Regions from separate parts of the Pseudomonas hamedanensis genome, predicted to be linked through region 1. Evidence: predicted binding sites of a transcription regulator. Region 1 holds the regulator's gene; each other region holds the start of a gene.
What was found. Region 1 encodes FliA, which starts transcription of late flagellar genes. Its sites were predicted from a motif close to CTAAAGTTTNNNNNNNNNNNGCCGNTAA; they were not measured.
Positions count from the first base shown of each region.

Region 2: the regulator FliA is predicted to act here: its motif matches at 1,726-1,753, upstream of HU739_RS24865 (methyl-accepting chemotaxis protein).
Region 3: the regulator FliA is predicted to act here: its motif matches at 2,591-2,618, upstream of HU739_RS24460 (methyl-accepting chemotaxis protein).
Region 4: the regulator FliA is predicted to act here: its motif matches at 1,429-1,456, upstream of HU739_RS18740 (methyl-accepting chemotaxis protein).

Region 1 covers NZ_CP077091.1:2,283,426-2,287,635, forward strand. Annotated here, with positions in the region: gene HU739_RS09800 (protein phosphatase CheZ) at 1-760, opposite strand, end outside; gene HU739_RS09805 (chemotaxis response regulator CheY) at 779-1,150, opposite strand; gene fliA (RNA polymerase sigma factor FliA) at 1,318-2,058, opposite strand; gene fleN (flagellar synthesis regulator FleN) at 2,055-2,885, opposite strand; gene flhF (flagellar biosynthesis protein FlhF) at 3,002-4,210, opposite strand, start outside.
Region 2 covers NZ_CP077091.1:5,675,192-5,679,401, reverse strand. Annotated here, with positions in the region: gene clpB (ATP-dependent chaperone ClpB) at 1-949, shown strand, start outside; tRNA gene HU739_RS24885 (tRNA-Asn) at 1,247-1,322, shown strand; tRNA gene HU739_RS24880 (tRNA-Pro) at 1,332-1,408, shown strand; tRNA gene HU739_RS24875 (tRNA-Lys) at 1,414-1,489, shown strand; tRNA gene HU739_RS24870 (tRNA-Pro) at 1,587-1,663, shown strand; gene HU739_RS24865 (methyl-accepting chemotaxis protein) at 1,825-3,450, shown strand; gene HU739_RS24860 (NAD(P)/FAD-dependent oxidoreductase) at 3,604-4,210, opposite strand, start outside.
Region 3 covers NZ_CP077091.1:5,589,510-5,593,719, reverse strand. Annotated here, with positions in the region: tRNA gene HU739_RS24465 (tRNA-Met) at 177-253, opposite strand; gene HU739_RS24460 (methyl-accepting chemotaxis protein) at 369-2,426, opposite strand; gene HU739_RS24455 (MFS transporter) at 2,875-4,092, shown strand.
Region 4 covers NZ_CP077091.1:4,324,245-4,328,454, forward strand. Annotated here, with positions in the region: gene HU739_RS18730 (NorM family multidrug efflux MATE transporter) at 1-299, opposite strand, end outside; gene HU739_RS18735 (LysR substrate-binding domain-containing protein) at 458-1,378, shown strand; gene HU739_RS18740 (methyl-accepting chemotaxis protein) at 1,564-3,540, shown strand; gene HU739_RS18745 (aldose 1-epimerase family protein) at 3,736-4,210, shown strand, end outside.

The sequences.
Region 1 (4,210 bases):
CCACATCGTCCTGACCGGACACAACGTCTTCTCGTTTATCGGCATGAATCTGCGGACCTTCACCCTGCGAGAGATGTTTTTGTGGATCTTTTTCGGCGAGCATTGCGGCGCGGTCATGTTCGATGCCCGCAAAGCGGTCAACCTGACTGGCCATGAGCACGAGTTTGAGCAGATTGCTTTCGACTTCGGTGACCAGTTGGGTCACGCGCTTGATCACCTGACCGGTGAGGTCCTGGTAATCCTGGGCCAGCAGGATGTCGTTGAGATTGCTCGACACCGCACGGTTGTCCGTGCTGCTGCGTGACAGAAAACCGTCGACCCGGCGCGCCAGTTCGCGGAACTCTTCAGCCCCGACCTCGCGACGCATGAAGCGCCCCCAATCGGCACTCAACGTCTGCGCTTCATCCGCCAGACTGTTGACCACCGGCGTGGCGCTTTCCACCAGATCCATGGTGCGGTTGGCCGCGGCCTCCGTCAGTTTGACCACGTAGCCCAGGCGTTCGGTGGCGTCGGTGATTTGCGACACTTCCTCGGCCTGCGGCATGTGCGGATCAATCTGGAAATTGACGATCGCACTGTGCAGTTCACGTGTGAGCTTGCCCACTTCCTGATACAGGCCGCGGTCACGGGTCTGATTGAGCTCATGGATCAGTTGCACCGCGTCGCCGAACCTGCCTTTTTCAAGGCTTTCGACCAGTTCGACCGCGTGTTTTTTCAGGGTCGATTCAAAATCGCCCTGTGAAGATTCGTTATGCTCCATAGCTCCCCCGCGCATTCATCAGCCGATGCGTTCGAAAATCTTCTCGATTTTGTCTTTCAGCGCCTGAGCCGTGAAAGGTTTGACCACGTAACCGTTCACGCCGGCCTGAGCGGCCTCGATGATCTGCTCGCGCTTGGCTTCAGCAGTCACCATCAACACGGGGAGATGCTTGAGTTTTTCATCGGCACGCACGTGACGCAGCAGGTCGATACCGGTCATGCCCGGCATGTTCCAGTCCGTTACCAGAAAGTCGATGCTGCCGCTGTTGAGCACCGGAATGGCGGTGGTGCCATCGTCGGCCTCGACGGTGTTGGTGAACCCAAGATCGCGCAGCAGGTTCTTGATGATCCGCCGCATCGTTGAGAAGTCATCAACGATGAGGATTTTCATGTCTTTGTTCAATTCGACCTCCAAGCAGTCTTAAACGCGCCCAGCACCTGGACGCGCCACTTCAATCAATCGGCGTAGCACTCGAAGTTTGTCTGGAACACAACGGATCGAGACCGGCGCCGCTCATCACCGCACCAGCCTCGTTTCGCAGTGTCCCCACACTGCCTTCAGCGCGCTCGCCACTCCCCTAAACGCCCCCGCAAACGGGCCGCGCACTGGCTGTGTAACTGGCTGACCCGCGATTCACTGACGCCAAGGACTTCACCGATCTCCTTGAGGTTCAGCTCTTCGTCGTAGTACAGCGCCAACACCAGTCGCTCACGCTCCGGCAAATTGGCAATCGCGTCCGCCAGCGCCGCCTGGAAGCGTTCATCTTCCAGATCGCGTGACGGCTCCATATGAGCACTGGCGCCATCCTCATGCAGCCCTTCGTGTTCGCCGTCCTGCAAGAGGTCGTCGAAACTGAACAGGCGGCTGCCCAAGGTGTCATTCAAAATCCCGTAATAATCGTCGAGACTCAATTGGAGTTCGGCCGCAACCTCGTGATCTTTAGCATCACGGCCGGTTTTAGCTTCAATTGAGCGAATCGCGTCGCTGACCATACGGGTATTGCGGTGAACCGAGCGTGGCGCCCAGTCCCCTTTGCGCACTTCGTCGAGCATCGCGCCGCGGATTCGAATGCCCGCGTACGTTTCGAAACTGGCGCCCTTGCTGGCGTCGTATTTGGTCGAGACTTCAAGCAGGCCGATCATCCCGGCCTGGATCAGGTCTTCCACCTGAACACTGGCCGGCAATCGCGCCAGCAAGTGGTAGGCGATGCGTTTGACCAGTGGCGCGTAACGCTCGATCAACTCGTACTGCGCGTCACGCGCCGACTTCTTGTACAGATTCATGCCACTGGCGGTCATAACACGGGCCCTGCGGTTTGCTGCACGAGGCGCTCGACGAAAAATTCGAGGTGGCCTCGCGGGTTGGCCGGCAACGGCCAGGTGTCGACTTTCTGCGCAATCGCCTTGAAAGCCAGGGCGCACTTGGAACGCGGAAACGCTTCATAGACCGCACGCTGCTTCTGCACGGCCTTGCGCACGCTTTCGTCATAAGGTACGGCGCCGACGTATTGTAGGGCGACGTCAAGGAAGCGGTCCGTGACCTTGGTCAACTTGGCGAACAGGTTGCGCCCTTCCTGCGGGCTCTGCGCCATGTTGGCCAGGACGCGGAAGCGGTTCATGCCGTAATCGCGGTTGAGTAATTTGATCAGTGCGTAGGCGTCGGTGATCGAGGTCGGCTCGTCGCAGACCACCAGCAACACTTCCTGGGCGGCGCGGACGAAACTGACGACCGAGTCACCGATACCGGCTGCGGTGTCGATCACCAGCACGTCGAGATTGTCGCCAATGTCGCTGAACGCCTGAATCAGGCCGGCATGTTGCGCCGGGCTCAGGTGCACCATGCTCTGGGTGCCGGAAGCGGCCGGCACGATGCGGATCCCGCCCGGGCCCTGCAACAGCACGTCGCGCAGTTCGCAACGGCCTTCGATCACATCGGCCAGCGTGCGCTTGGGTGTCAGCCCCAGCAGGACGTCGACGTTCGCCAGGCCCAGGTCGGCGTCCAGCAGCATGACCCGACGGCCAAGCTCTGCCAGCGCCAGCGACAAGTTCACTGACACGTTAGTCTTGCCGACGCCACCTTTGCCGCCGGTCACCGCGATCACCTGTACGGGATGCATGCTGCCCATGTTATTTCTTTACCTTGTCTTGCATAGACGGAGGCCACATTACTGGCTGCGCGTTCCCGATCGGAACAATGCGTGGCAGACCATCGATGTAGGTACAAAAACTGTTCATGATTACCTCAGCCAACCTGCTTGGTCGGGCTGTGATAGATATCAGCGAACATGTCAGCCATGGCTTCTTCGCTGGGTTCTTCCTGCATTTGCACGCTGACGGCACGGCTGACCAATTGATGACGGCGCGGCAGATGCAGATCATCCGGAATCCGTGGGCCATCGGTCAGGTACGCGACCGGCAATTCATGACTGATCGCCAGGCTCAACACTTCACCAAGACTGGCCGTTTCATCCAGTTTAGTCAGAATGCAGCCGGCCAGCCCGCAACGCTTGTAGCTGTGATAAGCGGCCGTTAGAACCTGTTTCTGGCTGGTGGTTGCCAATACCAGATAATTTTTTGAGCGAATACCACGCCCGGCCAGGCTCTCAAGCTGCATGCGCAACGCCGGATCACTGGCTTGCAGACCTGCAGTATCGATCAAAACCACGCGTTTGCGCAGCAATGGATCCAAAGCCTGAACCAGCGACTGACCCGGATCGACGTGGGTCACCGGTACATTGAGAATGCGGCCGAGGGTTTTCAGTTGTTCCTGCGCACCGATACGGAAGCTGTCCATGCTCACCAGCGCGACGTTCTGCGCGCCGTACTTGAGCACGTAGCGTGCGGCGAGTTTGGCCAGCGTGGTGGTCTTGCCCATGCCGGCAGGGCCGACCATCGCAATCACCCCGCCCTCTTCCAGCGGCTCGACTTCCGGCACGGCAATCATCCGTGCCAGGTGCGCCAGCAGCATGCGCCAGGCCTGACGCGGTTCTTCGATATCGGTGATCATTGCCAGCAAGTCGCGGGACAACGGACCGGACAGACCGATGCGTTGCAAGCGGCGATACAGATTGGCCTGGGCCGGACGGCTGCCTTGCAGCTGATTCCAGGCCAGCGTGCCGAGCTGCACTTCCATCAACTCGCGCAGGCTGTTCAATTCGAAACGCATCGAATCCAGCGCACGAGGATCAACCCCGGCGGAGGCTTGCGCAGGCGCCGGAGCAGGACGCGCCGGTGCGGCGTAGGTCGGCTCGCTCAACGGCTCGGCAGCGGTCAGCGGCAGGCCCGCCGTCAAAGGCAGCCCGGCGAACAACTGACGATTGGTGTTGCCGTCGGCTTCGCCGCGCATGCTCAATTCGGCCTGGGCGGTGACGATGCGCGACTGGGTCTTGCGCAACTCGTCTTCGAGTTCCATGTTCGGCACCCGCGGCGTCAGTGCCGAGAGTTTGTAATC
Region 2 (4,210 bases), 2.7 Mb from region 1:
CGTGTCGAAATGGACCGGTATCCCGGTGTCGAAAATGCTCGAAGGCGAGCGCGACAAGCTGATGAAGATGGAGAGCCTGTTGCACAAACGGGTGATCGGTCAGGAAGAAGCAGTCGTCGCTGTGGCCAACGCCGTGCGGCGTTCCCGCGCCGGGTTGTCCGACCCGAATCGTCCGAGCGGTTCGTTCATGTTCCTCGGCCCGACCGGTGTCGGTAAAACCGAGCTGTGCAAGGCGCTGGCCGAGTTCCTCTTCGATACCGAAGAGGCGATGGTACGGATCGACATGTCCGAGTTCATGGAGAAACATTCCGTGGCTCGCCTGATCGGTGCGCCACCAGGCTACGTCGGCTACGAAGAGGGCGGCTATCTGACCGAAGCGGTGCGTCGCAAGCCGTACTCGGTGATCCTGATGGATGAGGTCGAGAAGGCGCACCCGGATGTGTTCAACATCCTCCTGCAAGTGCTTGAGGATGGCCGTCTGACCGACAGCCATGGTCGTACGGTGGACTTCCGCAATACGGTGATCGTCATGACGTCGAACCTGGGTTCCATGCAGATCCAGGAACTGGTCGGTGATCGTGAGGCGCAGCGTGCCGCAGTGATGGACGCGTTGACGTCGCATTTCCGTCCGGAGTTCATCAACCGGGTCGACGAAGTGGTGATTTTCGAGCCGCTGGCACGGGATCAGATCGCTGGCATCACCGAGATCCAGTTGGGCCGTCTGCGCAGTCGTCTGGCCGAGCGCGAGCTGAAGCTGGAGCTGAGTCCGGAGGCAATGGATAAGCTGATCGCCGTCGGTTACGACCCGGTGTATGGCGCACGGCCGTTGAAACGGGCGATCCAGCGCTGGATCGAAAACCCGCTGGCGCAGTTGATCCTGTCGGGTCATTTCATGCCCGGCGACACGGCCACTGGCAAGGTAGAGAACGACGAAATCGTTTTCGGCTAAGCCTCGGCGGCAATGAAACAGGGAAGGCCTCGCATTGCGAGGCCTTTTTTTCGCCAGGCTGTTGAACTCAAAGGAAAAGGCTTGTAAAGTGCGCCCCGCAGTCAGTCACCAACAGCGTTTCAGCTCACTGGGCTGGAATCTGAAATAAGTTGCAAATCATTAACTTGAAAGCAATTTAGGGGGTTGACAGAGGTGTTCCAGGTTGTAGAATAGCGCGCCTCAGACACACGAACGCAGCGATGCGAACGGGTGGCGAGATGTAACAAAGCTTCACCGTTGTAAATTGAAATATGCAGTTCCGTGATAGCTCAGTCGGTAGAGCAAATGACTGTTAATCATTGGGTCCCAGGTTCGAGTCCTGGTCACGGAGCCAATTTCAAATCGGGGTATAGCGCAGTCCGGTAGCGCGCCTGCTTTGGGAGCAGGATGTCAGGAGTTCGAATCCCCTTACCCCGACCATTTTTGGGTCGTTAGCTCAGTTGGTAGAGCAGTTGGCTTTTAACCAATTGGTCGTAGGTTCGAATCCCACACGACCCACCATTTTTGAAACCAGTTAACGCTGGGATCGAATCTTAAGATCAGAGGCCAAAAGCGCTGATCGAAGAAGGCGATCTTTGAAAGGTCGCCTTTTTTTTACCGGGGTATAGCGCAGTCCGGTAGCGCGCCTGCTTTGGGAGCAGGATGTCAGGAGTTCGAATCCCCTTACCCCGACCATATTAAAAATCCTCGTATCGAAAGATACGGGGATTTTTTTTGCCCGTCGAAAGCCGAATCCCTTCAAGTCGTCATACAACCTGCCGATAGCCCGCTAACACGAGGGGACTGCCAACGCTTCGCCCCTGAATCTGGCCAATACAAGAATAAGGGCGTTCGTCATGTTGCTTCGTCGGTTGAATATTGCTCCCCGGGCTGCCCTGGGCTTTGCCCTGATTGCGGTGTTGGTGGCCATGCTTGGGGTGTTTGCGCTGGGGCAGATGTCGAGCATTCGCGACAGTGAGGTGGCGGTGGAGAACCGCTGGTTGCCGAGCATTCGCGGTGGTGACGAGATCCGCGAGCTGATGCTGCGTATCCGCACCATTTCCCTGCGCATGGCGCTGGATCAGGATCCTGCAAACATCACCACCTATCGTGGCCAGATGGACACCCGGGACAAAGAGCTGAGCGAGAAAATCGCCGCCTACGACAAACTCGTCGATACCCCGGAGGGCCAGCAACTGTACGATCAGTTCAAGACAACCTTCGCCGCTTATCGCACCGGCATCGCCCAGTCGTTCACCCTCGCCGAGCAAGGCAAGCGGGACGAGCTGACCAGATTGCTGCTGGTCGATATGAAAACGGTGGTCGACGGTTCCGGCAAGCAACTCAACGATCTGGCTGACTTGTTTGCCCGGCAAGTGGCTGCCGAGAGCGAGAAGTCCGCCGCGCATTATCAAACCTCGCGCACCATCGTCAGCCTGTTCATTGCTTTGGCAGCGCTGGCCACGGTGGCCCTGGCGATGTTGCTGACGCGCAGTATCGTGCGCCCCCTGAGCAGCGCCGTGGAGGCTGCCGAAAGCGTGGCCAAGGGCGATCTGACCCGCCCCATCGAGGCTCATGGCAACGATGAAGTGAGCCGTTTGCTCAAAGCACTGGCGACCATGCAGCAGAACCTGCGCGAAACCCTGCAGAGCATCAGTGGCTCGGCCACGCAACTGGCCACGGCCGCTGACGAGCTGAGCGCGGTCACGGTCGACAGCACGCAAGGCCTGCAACAGCAGAACAATGAAATCGAACAGGCTGCCACGGCCGTCAACGAGATGACCGCTGCGGTGGAGGAGGTGGCGCGCAACGCCGTATCGACGTCCGATGCCACGCGTCAATCCAGTCAGTCGGCGCAGTTGGGCCAGGAACGCGTCAGCGAAACCGCCAATGCGATCAATGCGCTGGCCAGCGATGTGCAGCACACCGGTGAGTTGGTGCAGTCGCTGGCGAATCAGTCACAGGACATCGGCAAAGTGCTCGATGTGATTCGCGCCATCGCCGAACAGACCAACTTGCTGGCGCTCAACGCCGCCATCGAAGCGGCGCGCGCGGGTGAAAGCGGACGAGGTTTTGCGGTGGTGGCCGACGAGGTGCGCGCGCTGGCCTATCGCACCCAGCAATCGACACAAGAGATCGAACAGATGGTGCAGGGCATGCGCAGCGGGTCGAGCCTGGCGCTGGATTCCATGCAGGCCAGCGCATCCCGTGCGGCGAGCACGCTGGTATTGGCTGAGCGGGCGGGCGAGGCGTTGGTGACGATCACGGCTTCGGTGCACGAGATTCACGAGCGCAACCTGGTCATCGCCAGCGCCGCTGAAGAGCAGGCGCAAGTGGCTCGCGAAGTGGATCGCAATCTTGTGAACATTCGCGATCTGTCGGTGCGCTCCGCTGCCGGGGCCGATCAGACCAGTGCGTCAAGCCATGAGCTGTCGAAACTGGCCAATGCCCTGCAGGGCATGGTGCGACGCTTCCAGCTGTAATCAATGGAAAATAAAAAGCCCCGCGCGATGCGGGGCTTGGAATGAAGATCAGAGGTGGGAGCGAGCCTGCTCCCGAAGGAGTCAGGTCAGTCAACAAGAGTGTTGACTGACACACCGCTTTCGCGAGCAAGCCCGCTCCCACAGGTTTTGGCTTTAGTGCAGCTTCAGACGCGGCTCGGTGCCACGGCCGATCTTGCTGCCCAGCATCAGCATCGCCGTGCGGAACGGCCCGTACAGTGCCATCTGGTGCATACGGTACAGCGACACGTAAAACATCCGCGCCAGCCAGCCTTCGAGCATCACGCTGCCGGTCAGGTTGCCCATCAAGTTACCCACAGCGGAAAAACGCGACAACGAAATCAGCGAGCCGTAATCGGTGTACTTGTACTCCGGCAGGGTCTTGCCTTCGATGCGCAGTTTCAGCGACTTCGCCAGCAATGACGCCTGTTGGTGCGCCGCCTGAGCACGTGGCGGTACGTTACGATCGGTACCCGGTTGCGGGCAGGCCGCGCAGTCACCAAAGGCAAAAATGTTTTCGTCGCGGGTGGTCTGCAGGGTCGGCAGCACTTGCAGCTGATTGATTCGGTTGGTTTCCAGACCGTCGATGTCCTTGAGAAACCCCGGGGCACGAATACCGGCGGCCCAGACTTTCAGGCTGGCCTTGATCTCGTTGCCGTCGGCGGTGATCAGGCTGTCGGCGGTGACTTCGCTGACCGAGGCGTTGGTCATGACATTGACCCCGAGCTTCTCCAGGGTTTTG
Region 3 (4,210 bases), 2.7 Mb from region 1:
AATATCCGTTTCGTACGCTGATCGGATATTTTTCCTATAATTTTCTTCTTGAGAAATGCGTCAATTCGGTCTGCTGACGTGAAGCGGCCGATCTGAGCTGTAGGAGTAAGCTCGGGAAAGATTTTTCTCAAGGCATAAAAAAACGGCCTACCTTTCGGTAAGCCGTTTTTAGTACTTGGTGGCTACACAGGGACTTGAACCCCGGACCCCAGCATTATGAATGCTATGCTCTAACCAACTGAGCTATGTAGCCAAGTGGCGCGCATTATTCCCCTGAAATGATAAAGCGTCAAGCGTAAATCAAAAATATTTCTTCCTGTTTTCAACCGCTTATCCTCGGGCCCCGAAAATCGGGGCCGGGGAGGGCGTCAGCGCAGCTGAAATCTGGCGGTATTGGCGCTCAGGGCCTGGCTGCCCTGGCTCAAGGTATCCGCCGCGAGGTTCACGGCGCGCGCGCCTTCGAGCAAACGCACCGCCGCTTGATCGACCTGCTGGATATTGCCGCTGACCTCATCAGCCGTGCTCGCCTGCTCTTCAACGGCCGTGGCGATCTGCGCCAGGGTGTCGGTGACGCTCTGTACCGCGCTGGCGATTTCCCCCAGGCGTTCGCCGAGACCGGTGACCGCTTCGGCGTCCGACTGCGCCTGGCCGCAAGCGGCTTCCATCAGACTCACCGCTTCATTGACCGTGGCGCGCAGGCTGTCGACGGTGCCGGCAATCTGAGCGGTAGACGATTGCGTGCGTTGTGAAAGGCTGCGCACCTCGTCGGCGACCACCGCAAACCCGCGTCCTTGCTCACCGGCGCGCGCCGCTTCGATGGCGGCGTTGAGTGCGAGCAGGTTGGTCTGCTCGGCGACGCCGCGAATGGTGTCCACGACCAGTTGAATCTGCTGGCCTTGCTCGCTGACCCGGCCCAGCGCTGCGGCAGTGTCGTTGAGGCGCTGATTGAGTTGCTGAATGCTCGCCGTTGTGCGTTGGCTGTCGCGGCTGCTGTCGGCGGCGATGCGGCGGGTGTGCTGGGCGCTGCCGGACGCCTGCTCGCAGCTTTGCGCCACGCCTTGCGAGGTGGCGGCCAATTGTGTCGCGGCAGCGGCGATCTGGCTGATCTGCAACTGTTGCGCTTCGACTTCGCCGAGGGCGCCGCTGGAGTGTTCGTTGAGGCTGCGCACCGCGTTGCTCAGTTGCGAGGTCTCGTGGTCGACGCCGAGCATGCTGCTGCGCAGTTGCACCACGGCAACGTTGAGCGCTGTGCTGATCGCCGCCAGTTCATCGCGACCCACCACCGGCACTTGCAGGCTCAGGTTGCCGTCGCGCAAGGCTTCGGCGAGCAGGGTGATGCCGCTGGCGCTGCGGCGGATTGATGCCTGCAGGCAGACGAACAGGTACAGCGCGGCCAGCAGCAAACAGCCGAAGATCATGGCAACAAGGATGAACTGGCGGATTGCCGTGCCGTGATAGGCATCAAGCCGCTGATCCAGCGCTACCAGCGATTGCTGGCGCAGGGATGCCAGATCGGTGAGCAACGCATCGAGGTTACGTTCGAAGTCTTCCGGTTTCAGGTTAATGCTGCCGCCGAACACGCCGTCGTCGAGTACCTTCAGGCCGCTGTCGAGGAGTTTGAGGCTGTCGTGGTATTGGCTGGCCCAGGCTTGCAGATCGGCTGGCAGACGCGCTTCCAGCAGCCCCGCCGTTTTCACCAGTTGCTCGCGGGCGTCGCCGATGCGGCTGCGCAGGTCGCGCAGTTGCAAGCGGCTCTGCAAGGTGAACTGGCCGGAGACGACCGAGGCCTGACCGACGGCCGCGAGGCGACCGACCCGCTCGATCAGGTCCGGCGCGTGTTGCGTGGAGATCTGCGTCAACAGGTAGGTTTCCAGCCACGGCGCCAGCGTCAGGCGATTGTCCATGACGATCTGCTCGCGCAAGGCTTGCAATGCGCCCAAGGCATTGGTGAAGCGGTCGTAACCGTCCGGCCACCAGCCAACACCGCTGAGGCTTTTCGAATCCAGACCCTTGAGCGCCGATTGCAGCGCTTGAAAGCGCGCGAGGGTTTCGCCCCAGGCGCCTTCCTGGTTCAGCGCGTTACCCAGGTCGGTGGTGGCTTGCAGCACCGCCGGTTGCACGCCGTCGAACGCGGCCATGGCGGCGAGAGTGGCCGGTGTCGGCTGGCGATTGGTCTCGGTGGCGCGCCAGCGGGCAGCGCGGTCACGCTGGGCGGCGAGCAAGTTGTCCAGCGCATCCAGCGCCAGCAACTGGCGCACCCCGGCACGCTCGCCGGAGATCAGGTTGAGCTTCTCGCGATAATCATGGCCGATCATCAACAGGCTGCCGGCCAAGGGCAGAATGAACAACAGAAACAACAACTGGAATTTACCTGCGAAGCCAAACCGCCCCAGCAATTTGATCCCCGGTGAAAGGAAAGCCTGCATGCCTCATGACTCCTCTGGACACCACGCACCATTGGCGTGCATCGCGAGTTTTTCGCCCGCGACCGTGCCCTCTAAAAGGCCTCGAAAGTTCCCCGTGCCCGCTCTGTAGGCCGGCTCTGTAGCGAAACTTCCCATTGTCGAACGCCTTTGTAAGGCGAACGTGTTCAAGGGCAGAAGCAAGGCAAGATTCAGACCATGGCGTTGCGCTATCACCTTCTCTGCTAACGATCTCCTGTAGGAGCTGCCGAAGGCTGCGATCTTTTGATCTTGCTCTTAAAATCAAAGTCAGAAGATCGTCCGATCGCGGCCCGAGCCTTCGGCAGCTCCTACGCGGGTGATAAGTCATCAATCAGTTAGTTAGCTGCCTAAGGGGATAGCGCGAGCGCACCGAAAAATGGCACATTGACGTACCTGCCTGCGGGCAATTCTCTGCTGTCCGGAAATTTCCATGGCTATCAGCAACGTTCAGACCGCCGCTGCCTCGGCGACCGCTGCTCCCCAAAGCAGTCCACTGGTAATGCGCATCATCGGCGCGGTGGCGCTGGCGCATTTGATCAACGACCTGATCCAGTCGGTGCTGCCGTCGATCTACCCGATGCTCAAGGCTAACTATGGCTTGACGTTCACCCAGGTCGGCCTGATCACCTTGACCTTCCAACTGACCGCGTCGCTGTTACAGCCGTGGGTCGGTTATCACACCGATCGGCATCCGAAACCCTGGCTGCTGCCAGCGGGTACGGTGTGTACCTTGATCGGCATTCTGATGATGTCGGTAGTTGGCAGCTTCCCGTTGATTCTGCTGGCAGCGGCGTTGATTGGTATCGGCTCATCGACCTTTCATCCGGAAGCGTCGCGGGTCGCGCGGCTGGCATCGGGCGGGCGCTATGGCCTGGCGCAGTCGACGTTTCAGGTCGGCGGTAATGCCGGTTCCGCGTTCGGCCCGTTGCTGGCGGCGGCGATCATCATTCCCTTCGGCCAAGGCAATGTGGCGTGGTTTGGTCTATTCGCCGTGTTTGCATTGTTCGTGCTGTACCGCATCAGCCGCTGGTATGCCAATCACCTGAACCTGTTCAAGCTCAAGGCCGGACAGGCGGCGACGCACGGATTGTCGAAGGGCAGGGTGACCAGTGCGCTGGTGGTGCTGGGCTTGCTGGTGTTCTCCAAGTACTTCTACATGGCCAGTTTTACCAGCTACTTCACCTTTTACCTGATCGAGAAATTCGACCTGTCGGTGGCCAGTTCGCAGTTGCACCTATTCCTGTTCCTGGGCGCGGTGGCGGCGGGCACGTTTTTCGGCGGGCCGATTGGCGACAAGATCGGGCGTAAGGCAGTGATTTGGTTTTCCATCCTCGGCGTGGCGCCGTTTACGCTGATCCTGCCGCATGTCGATCTGTTCTGGACCAGCATTCTCAGCGTGGTGATCGGCTTCATCCTGGCCTCGGCGTTCTCGGCGATCGTGGTATATGCACAGGAACTGGTACCGGGGAATGTCGGGATGATCGCCGGGATTTTCTTCGGACTGATGTTTGGTTTTGGCGGGATTGGTGCGGCGCTGCTCGGACATCTGGCGGATGTGCACGGGATCGAGTATGTGTATTTCCTGTGCTCGTTTTTGCCGTTGTTTGGCGTGTTGGCGATCTTCTTGCCGCGTACCAAAAAGGCCTGACCCCACACAGACCAATTGTAGGAATGAGCCTGCTCGCGATAGCGGTGTGTCAGTTAACAAATATATATCTGATGCACCGCTATCGCGAGCAGGCTCACTCCTACAGTGGGAATGCGGT
Region 4 (4,210 bases), 2.0 Mb from region 1:
GCCATCAGCCAGGCGAGCCACAATCCGGCCTGAGTCAGGCGTGCTGCGCCAAGAATATCGCCGGCACCCTGACGAATCGCCACCAGCGTGCCGACCGCTGCAATGACGCCGATGCAGAAAATCGACACAAACGAGTAGGTCGCAGCGCCGAGGCCGCCACCGGCCAGCGCCTCGGGACTGAGCCTGGCCATCATCAGCGTGTCGGTCAGCACCATCAGCATGTGCGCCAACTGTGAAGCGATCAACGGCCCCGCCAGCCGCAGAATAGCCCAGAGTTCGGTACGCACAGGATGTTGCATAGTCATCACCACTCAATTTGCAGAGGGAACAGGAGACCGTCGATTCTCGGTGCGTGGAGGGATTTGCACAAAGGGATAAAAAGGATGGGTGGCATGATTAAAACTCATCCTGAGCACTTTCTGCTAAGTTGGCTGCATCCCGCCCCAGGAGCTTGTGCATGTCCCGTCGACTTCCTCCGCTGTATGCCCTGCGCGCATTCGAAGCGGCCGCCCGGCACAGCTCGTTCACCCGCGCGGCCGAAGAGCTTTCGATCACCCAGAGCGCGGTGAGCCGGCACATTCGTACGCTCGAAGAGCATTTCGCTTGTCGGCTGTTCCATCGCAGCGGCCGTCATCTGCAATTGACCGAGGCGGCCCGCCTGCTATTGCCTGGCATCCGCGAGGGCTTCACAGCCCTGGAGCGGGCCTGCAATACCTTGCGTGCCGAAGACGACATTCTGCGTATGAAAGCGCCATCGACCCTGACCATGCGCTGGTTGCTGGCGCGGCTCAGCCGTTTTCGGCATTTGCAGCCAGGTAACGAAGTGCAACTGACCAGCGCGTGGATGGACGTGGATTCGGTGGACTTCAACGATGAGCCGTTCGATTGCGCGGTGCTGCTCAGTGACGGGCATTTCCCGCCGGACTGGGAGGCCAGCCTGTTGTTTGCCGAAGAACTGATCCCGGTTGGCGCGCCGAACCTGCTCAATGACCAGCCGTGGGACGTCGCGCGGCTGGCATCCACCGAGTTGCTGCACCCGACCCCGGACCGCCGTGACTGGCGCAGCTGGCTTGAGCACATGGGGCTGGCCGATCAGGTGTCGCTCAAGGGCGGACAGGTGTTCGATACCCTCGAGCTGGGCATGATCGCGGCGGCGCGCGGTTACGGTGTATCGATGGGCGATCTGTTGATGGTGGCCGAAGATGTCGCCCAGGGACGTCTCAGCCTACCGTGGCCAACCGCCGTCGCCAGCGGATTGAATTACTACCTGGTGTGGCCAAAAACCCGACCGGGAGGTGAACGTTTGCGCCGTCTCAGCGACTTCCTGCAAAGCGAGGTCCGCGCCATGGAACTGCCGGCGGTGACACGCTTGAGCTGAAACGTTCGAGCCGGCACAATGCCGGCCTTGTGCCATACCCCTGTCAGGCGCTCAAGTATTCGGATTTACCGCCGACTATGAGCAAGTGGAACCGTCGTGCCGGTTTTTACGGTTCACCCCCCACTATTAGAAAATAATCCGAGTCGAGATCAAGGAGGATCCCGCAGCTCGGCCAGGAGCTGTCCATGTCTCAACCTCGCGCTCGGATCGCCTCGCAGCTGGGCCTCGCGCTCGCTGTAATACTGGCGATTGTCATCAGTGGCAGTACGGTGTTCGCTCTGCGTTCGCTGGATTCGGCCAACCTCGCCACCCGTGAAGAACATCTGGCCAGCGAGGCGCGGCTGCTGGCCGACCAGCTGAGCACGTTCCACGGCACGCTGCGCGAAAGCACCTTGCGCCTGAGCGGCTTGTTCGAGAAACGCTTCGGTAGCGGCCTGAGTGTTCATCCGGAAGAGCCGGTCACCGTGGCCGGCGTACAGACGCCGGGACTGCGTCTGGGCAGCGAAGTGCTGAACAACAACTTCAAGGAAGTTGACGAGTTCAAGCAGATGACGGCCGGCGTGGCTACGGTGTTCGTGCGCAGCGGCGAAGAATTCATTCGTGTCAGCACCAACGTCACCAAGCAGGACGGCACCCGCGCCATCGGCACCGTGCTCGACCACGCCAACCCGGCTTACGCGAAGCTGATGGCGGGCCAGAGCTTTGTCGGGCGTTCCCTGTTGTTCGAACGCTATTACATGTCGCAGTACACCCCGGTTCGCGATGCGGGCGGGAAGATCATCGCCGTGCTGTACGTCGGCTTCGATTACACCGATGCGCAAAACGCCCAGTTTGCCAATCTCAAGCGCTTCCGCATCGGCAAGACCGGCTCGCTGGCCTTGCTTGACGAGCAGAACAAATGGCTGGTGCCGATTGCCGGCGTCGAGTCGCTGGACCAGGCCGTCCCGGCCATCAACGGTCTGGTGAAAACCCCGGGCAAGGGTGAGTTCTGGAACGATAAAGGCGAAGACTTCTACAGCGTCGCGGTGCCGTTCGAGGGCGGACCGTGGTCGGTAGTGGCGAGCATGCCGAAAGCCGAGATCCGCGCGGTGACCTGGAGCGTCGGTACGCAACTGGCTATCGGCAGCCTGCTGGCGATGTTGCTGGCCGTTGGCTCCGTGGTCTGGTTGCTGCGCAGCAAACTCGCTCCGCTGGGTGATCTGGTGCGTCAGGCCGAGGCCTTGGGCGCTGGTGATCTGAGCGTGCGCTTGAACGTATCGAGCCACGATGAGATCGGTCAGCTGTCCCGCGCCTTCAACCAGATGAGCCAGGCGCTGTCGACCATGGTCGAGCACATCCGCCGCGCTTCGGAAGAGGTCAACAGCCGTGCGCAGGCGCTGTCCGGTTTGTCCGGCGGTGCGTATGAGGGCATGGAGCAGCAGTCGGGGGAAATCACCAGCATGGCCGGCGCTGTCGAAGAGTTCAGCGCCACGTCGTTGGACATCGCCGACAACATGGGGGCCACTCAGCGCCTCGCGCAGGAAAACGCCCAGCAAACACAGATCGGTCGCAGCTCGATGGAAGAAGCGTCGTCCTCGCTGGAGCAAATCGCCGGCGCGCTGAACAGCACCGCCAGCGTGATCAACACCCTCGGCCAGCGCTCGCAGGAAATTGGCGGCATTGTCGGCGTGATCACCTCTATCGCCGAGCAGACCAACCTGTTGGCCCTGAACGCGGCGATCGAAGCGGCGCGCGCCGGCGAACAAGGTCGCGGCTTTGCCGTGGTGGCTGACGAAGTGCGCAGTCTGGCCTCGCGCACCCGTCAGGCGACCGACGAGATTTCCAGCATGATCCACAGCATCCAGCAGGAAACCGGCAACGCGATCAGCACCATGGAGCAGGGCAACGTGCTGATGCAAGAAGGTCTGTCGCGCAACGCCAATGTCGCCTCGGCGCTGGCGCGCATTGATGAGCAGAGCCGTTCGGCAGGCCAGCAATTTGCTGCAATCACCACTGCGACGCAGGAACAAAGCAGCACCGCGACATTGCTGAGCAGCAACTTGCAGAGCATTGCCCTGGCTAACAGTGAGCAGCGTGAGGTTGTGTCGAACCTGGCGGTGACGGCTAAAGAGCTGGAGAAGCTGGCGGCGGATCTGCGTTCCGAGGTTGATCGCTTCCGTTGATGCGTCTTTGAAATAGCTATCGCGAGCAGGCTCGCTCCCACAGTTCTCGGTGTGATTCACAAATGTTGTGAAGATCCGAAAACCCGGTGGGAGCGAGCCTGCTCGCGAAAGCTTGTGACCCTCAGCCTCTTTGCACTTGCTGAAACGTTTCCGCAGCGCTATAAAAATGGCACAACTCCAATAAAGGCTGCTGCCATGACCCTGCTCAAACTCTTTGTCGCCCTCGGCGCATTCTCCGCTGCTTCCCATGCCATGGCCTGGGACTACGTCTTGCTCGATACCCATACTCCCGCGAAAAACTGGACGATCACCAGTGAACAGCTTGGTGTGAAAACCGCCAAACCGTTTTCCGTGACCTTGCGCACCCTGCACGGCGGTCGTCAGGAGGGTGTCAGCGTTGTCGACATCGATAACGGCGCGATGAAGCTTTCGGTGGTACCGACCCGTGGCATGAACGTGCTGCAAGCTTCGGTGGGCAATGTCCGCATGGGCTGGGACTCGCCGGTGCAGGAGGTGGTCAATCCGGCCTTCATCGAACTCAACGGACGCGGTGGCCTGGGCTGGCTCGAAGGCTTCAACGAACTGGTCACCCGTTGCGGTTACGAATGGGTAGGCCATCCCGGCATGGACAACGGTGAACTGCTGACACTGCACGGTCGCGCCGCCAACA